DNA from 2 places in the Massilia scottii genome. Region 2 is predicted to be linked to the other one. Evidence: predicted binding sites of a transcription regulator. Region 2 holds the regulator's gene; the other holds the start of a gene.
The links. The regulator LexA, encoded in region 2, represses DNA repair genes until DNA is damaged. The targets are predictions, from matches to a motif close to ACTGTATNNNNATACAGT.
Positions count from the first base shown of each region.

Region 1 (2,925 bases), on a different contig from region 2:
CCTGGCGGGCGCGGCAAATTGCTCGACCGCGCGCAGCGGCTCGGCCGCCTCGCCGACCGCGTCCAGCAGCCGGGTGGCGGTGGCGGCGCCGATGCCCGGCACCAGTTGCACCACGCGGAAACCGGCCACCCTGCCGCTTGGATTCTGGGCAAAGCGCAGCACCGCCAGCACATCCTTGATATGGGATGCTTCCAGGAACTTGAGGCCGCCGAATTTGACGAAGGGGATGTTGCGGCGCATCAGTTCCAGCTCCAGCGCGGCGCTGTGGCTGGCCGCGCGGAACAGCACCGCCTGCGCCTTGAGCGCCATGCCGGTTTCGCGCTGCTCCAGGATGCGCTTGCAGACCCAGCGGGCCTGCTCGGCCTCGTCGGGAATGAGCACCAGTTGCGGCCGGACAGTCGACACCTTGTCGGTCCACAAGGTCTTGGCGTGGCGCTCGAGCGCGGCACCGATCACGGCGTTGGAGGCATCCAGGATCGGCTGGGTCGAGCGGTAGTTGCGGTCCAGGGTGACGATGCAGGCTTCCTGCGCGAACTGTTTCGGAAAATCGAGAATATTGCGCACCGTGGCGCCGCGGAAAGAATAGATCGATTGGGCATCGTCGCCGACCACCATCACGCCTTCGCCGCCCGGCTTCATGCCCATCAGGATCGCGGCCTGCAGGCGGTTGGTGTCCTGGTACTCATCGACAAGGACATGGTCGAACAGGCCGCCGAGGTGGGCGCCGAGGTCGGGATCGGCCGCCATCTCGGCCCAAAACAGCAGAAGATCGTCGTAATCGAGCACGTTCTGCTCCTGCTTGGCGTCGACATAGGCGCCGAACAGGGTCTTGAGCTGGGATTCCCATTCACTGCACCAGGGAAAGGTACTCTGGAGCACCAGCGCCAGCGTGTCGCGGCTGTTGACCACGCGCGAGTAGATTGCCAGGCAGGTTCCCTTGAGGGGAAAGCGTTTTTCGGTCTGGGTCAGGCCGATCTCGTGGCGCACCATGCCCATCAGGTCTTCGGCGTCGCCGCGGTCGTGGATGGTGAACGATTCTTCGAGGCCGATGCGGCCGGCGTAATCGCGCAGCAGGCGCGCGCCGATGCTGTGGAAGGTGCCGGCCCACGGCAGGCTGGCCGGTGGCTGGCCGCCGCGCACACCCATGATCCGGTGCAGTACCTTGCTGGCGCGCTGCGTCATTTCGGTGGCGGCGCGGCGCGAAAACGTGAGCAGCAGGATGCGCTGGGGATCGGCGCCGCTCATGATCAGGCGCGCCACGCGGTGCGCCAGCGTATTGGTCTTGCCGGAGCCGGCGCCGGCGATCACCAGCAGGGGCCGCGCGCTGCCCGCGGCTACGCCAATGTCATGCTCGACGGCAGCGCGCTGCGCGGGATTGAGGCTGGCGAAGGGATCGTCGGAGGAAGCGGCAAGAGGAACAGCGGTCATATCGGGCAATCAAACTGGGGTTGACATGACTGTACATTTATCCAGTATTATTGCGCAAGTAAAAAACTTGGCGCTTTCCTGACGCGCCACCGGTGCCCGCTTCATGCCAGCCATGATAGCGGCGGTCAAAAATCGCCTTATGCGCGCTAAGTAGCCGTTTCTAAAGTACTTTTTGGGATATCCACAATCGCTGTGGATAACTTTGTGGATAATCCCCTCTTGACAGTCCGCAAGCGTGTAACGATGCGGGTTTCAACAAAATGCTCATTCGTGAGGCAGAAATTATGCCTATATAAATCAAGCACTTACAAAGTCAATGGAGAAGGCGGTAAAAAATATTAAGAAATTTCCTACAAGATTTTTTTGTGCATAACCGCCTGTTTTGCACGCAGCGGGAACGGGGTGGTTCGATAACATTCTGATATGCCTGCAGCATCGGTCGCGCACCTTGCCCGGCCCTGCGTCACCACCCGGCACCACTCAGTGAGCGAGCGCCCCGCGCCGGCGCTGCGGTTCCAGCAAAACCCGTTCGATCACATCGGGGGCAATATTCTGCGCTTTGAGATACTCGATGGCAGACATCGTATTGCTGCTTTCCTGGACCGAAATGGCATGGTCGACGATGTCGCGCTGGCGCAAGTCGTGGCGTTGGTAAGGCGGTTCAGCCAGGGCGAGACCGCCGCTGTCAGGGCGTTGCTGTCGATTCATGTTGTGATTTCCTTACAGGCAGTCAGAAACGTTGCAAAGGGAACCCAGTACTGCCTAAGGAGTATCCCTCAATAAAGATCAAAGTCAATGTCAAGGTTCCATCGAAACGGCAAAAAATATGCGTGAGGCATAGTTCTATCGGTGCCATTTTTTCCGTCGGCAACGCAGCGCCCGCCCATGACGACGCGGCCTACAATGCGGCACGGGCGTAGGCACGGGCGTAGGCACGGGCATAGGCCACGCGCCTGTGCGCATATCTCACCATGCCGACCGAGGACATCATGACAATTCCAACTGAAAAGATTACGACGGAACCCACGCTCAACCCGGGTGACGAAGCCGAACCGGGTACGCCAGGCGCGGCCGAGGATATCTGCGACGCCTGCAGCGGCAAGGGCAAGCTGGCCGACGGCAGCGCCTGCACCGAATGCGGCGGCACGGGCCGCGTGATGCGCGGCATCGGCGGCGGCTGAGCCCGCATGGACAGGCGGGCGGGCCGGCGCGATAATGCGGCATGACCGATCCGTCCCTCCCCGCCCGTCCGCGCCCGCAATCGCTGACCGACCTGTTTGTTTCATTTACCTGGCTGGCGCTGCAGGGCTTCGGCGGGGTGCTCGCGGTCGTTCAGCGCGAAATTGTTGAGCGCAAGCAATGGCTGACGCATGATGAATTCCTGGAAGACTGGGCCGTCGCCCAGATCATGCCAGGGCCGAACGTGGTCAACCTGTCGATGATGATCGGCGGGCGCTATTTCGGCCTGGCCGGTGCGCTCTCGGCGCTGGCCGGCAT
Region 1 is NZ_JAVCWM010000024.1:10,457-13,381, forward strand. Features, by position in the region: gene RBA41_RS25690 (ATP-dependent helicase) at 1-1,428, opposite strand, end outside; gene RBA41_RS25695 (hypothetical protein) at 1,909-2,136, opposite strand; gene RBA41_RS25700 (hypothetical protein) at 2,418-2,609, shown strand; gene RBA41_RS25705 (chromate transporter) at 2,651-2,925, shown strand, end outside.
Region 1: the regulator LexA is predicted to act here: its motif matches at 1,457-1,474, upstream of RBA41_RS25690 (ATP-dependent helicase).

Region 2 (2,925 bases):
ATCGAAGACACGGCTGACTTGCTCGACGACTTCCGCTCCGCGCTGGATTGAACGGGGCAGGACGGCGCGCGCCGCCCTGTCATGTCATCTGGTGACGATGCGGGTTTGTCCACATGGTTCGTACAAATACAAGGTCCTACACGCGATGAAGAAATACCTGTTCTGCCTGGGCTTGATGCTCGCCGGCGTGGCGCACGCGGACGAGCTGGCCAACGCCAACGCCCTGTTCGCGAAAAAGGCTTATCCGCAAGCGCTGCAGCTGTACACCAAGCTGGCCAACGCCGGCAACGCCGAAGCCCAGCTGCACATGGGCGAGATGTATTTTTACGGCGAGGCCGGCACGGTCGACCTGGCCAAGGCCGAAGCCTGGTTCAAGAAGTCCGCCGCCAAGGGTAACAAGACTGCGGCCGGCTCGCTGGAGATGATGAAAAAGCGCGATGCGCGCCGTGCCGACCTGGATTACTGGATCGGCAAATACGATGGCGCCGACCTGACAACGGGCCAGTTCCGTTGCCCGGCGCCGCGCATTCCGGCCATGTCGAAGCAGAACGAAGAAATCGAGAGCGTGTCGGCCAAGGTCGCGGCCTGGCAGGATTGCTACAACGGCTTCGTGCGCAACCTGAACGAGGCCAGCCCGCTGACCAAGCGCATTCCCAAGGATGTGGCCGACCTGCTGACCAAGGAAGAAACCGAGCAGTCGCGCGTGTATCTGGAAGGCGTGTATGCGGGCATCGCCGAAAACGCCAAGGTCTCGGCCAAGCTGGTGCTGGCCGACTTCGGCGCGTGGCGTGCCGCCACCGACGCCTACATCAAGGAACACAACCGCATCGTCACCGAAGCGGCGGCGACAGCGCCGCGCAAGGGCGACTAGGCGGCAAGGGCGCAGTGGAACCGCGCCCGCACGCTCAGTTCCAGCTGCGCATCAACCCTACCGCCAGGCCTTCAAGCGCGAACTCGTCGGTTGCGGGATCGACGTGGATCACCTTGAAGTCCGGATTTTCCGGCAGCAGTTCGATCAGCGAGCCGGTCTTTTTGTAGCGCTTGACGGTGACATCGTCACCGATGCGGGCCACCACGATCTGGCCATTCTTGGCGCTGTCGACCTTTTTGACGGCCAGCAGGTCGCCATCCATGATGCCGGCGTCGCGCATCGACCACCCACGCACCTTGAGCAGGAAATCGGGACGCGACGAAAACATCGCCGGGTCCACGCTGTAGGTCGCTTCCACATGCTCCTGCGCGAGGATGGGCGAACCGGCGGCCACGCGCCCGACCAGCGGCAGCGACATGAGCAGGTTCGGCGGCGGCATGGCAATGGCGTCGACGCTGGCGCCGATCAGGCGGATGCCGCGCGAGGTGCCGGGCGAAATTTCGATGGCGCCCTTGCGCGCGAGCGCCTGCAGATGCTCTTCGGCCGCGTTGGCCGACTTGAAGCCCAGTTCATTGGCGATCTCGGCACGGGTAGGAGGAAAGCCCGTGTTCTCGATCGCATCCTTGATCAGGTTGAGGATTTGTTCTTGCCTTGGAGTGAGCTTGATCATCGGTATGCGGGACTGTGTATATGGACAGACTGTATTTTTGTACAGTATTTCGCGCAATGCAAGGGTTAATTAGCCGAACAGGCGAATTATTTGCGATGGGCGCTGTCCAACAAGTAGCAGAGGAGGTGAGTCATGGATCGGCTTGAGGTTCCAAGGGTGGGTTATGAGGAAGATTTTGTGCTGTGGCTTGAGGATCAGGCGGAGTTGCTGCGTATGGGAAAGTTCGAGCTACTTGATGTCGACAACCTCATCGACGAGCTTGAAGGCGCAGTGCGTGCCGACCGGAGTGAGCTCGAGGGGCACCTTGAATATATCACTGCGTACTTGCTCAGTTTGCAGTTGCGGCCACGGTACAAGCCACGGCACTGGTGCATCAAGCTGAACGACGCCCGTTTTGGCGTGGAATTGCTGATTGCCGACAGTCCCAGTCTGGTTGCCGACATACCCGAACTAGCAGCGCGGCGCTATGCCGAAGCGCGCCGGCGTGCCGCTTGGGAAACACGCCTGCCGGAGTCCATCTTCCCGGCTGCGCTACCTTACAGTGCCGCGCAGCTGCTCGACGACGACTTCGTGCCGTCGTACTCGCCGGATGAGGGGCCGTGAACTGAAATACAGGGTAGAGGAGGCGGGTCATGGATCGACTCGGGGTGCCACTTGCTGACTACGACGATGATCTGATCCAATGGATCGATCAACAGGTGAGGCTGTTGCGCGCCAGGGACTTTGAACACCTTGATGTCGAACACCTTGTGGAGGAGTTTGAGGAAATGGTCGGCCGCAATCAAAGGGAATTGTGTAGCCGGCTGCACGTTCTGATCATGCGCCTGCTCAAGTGCCAGTATCAGCCGCGGCGCAAGTCGACGAGCTGGCTGGCGACCATCAACGAGCAGCGCCGCGCAATTGCTCGGCTGCTGGAGCGCAGTCCCAGCCTGAGCAGGGCGGTCGAGCGCATGGCACGACAAGAGTATGCGCACGCCGTGCGTAGCGCGGCCATCGAAACCCGGCTACCGAAAAGCGCTTTCCCGCCGGAGCCACCCTACACCCCGGCCCAACTGCTCGACGACGACTTCGTGCCATGAACGACGCGCAATCGCACAGCTTTCTCAATGCGCCCTTGATTGTTGCTCTATTTCACGCTATAATCGCCGGCTTTCCCTTCCCACACTCGTCTTGACGCCGAGGTGGGCATTTGTTTAAACGTCCCTAAGGAGTTATGCATGCGTCATTATGAAATCGTTTTTATCGTCCACCCGGACCAAAGCGAGCAAGTCCCGGCGATGATCGAACGCTACAAAGCCAGCGTAACCACGCGCGGCGGTTCGGTTCACCGTGTTGAAGACTGGGGCCGTCGTCAGATGGCTTACTCGATCCAGAAGCTGCCAAA
Region 2 is NZ_JAVCWM010000016.1:71,794-74,718, forward strand. Features, by position in the region: gene RBA41_RS21690 (cystathionine gamma-synthase family protein) at 1-51, shown strand, start outside; gene RBA41_RS21695 (tetratricopeptide repeat protein) at 146-871, shown strand; gene lexA (transcriptional repressor LexA) at 906-1,541, opposite strand; gene RBA41_RS21705 (DUF29 domain-containing protein) at 1,674-2,144, shown strand; gene RBA41_RS21710 (DUF29 domain-containing protein) at 2,174-2,620, shown strand; gene rpsF (30S ribosomal protein S6) at 2,759-2,925, shown strand, end outside.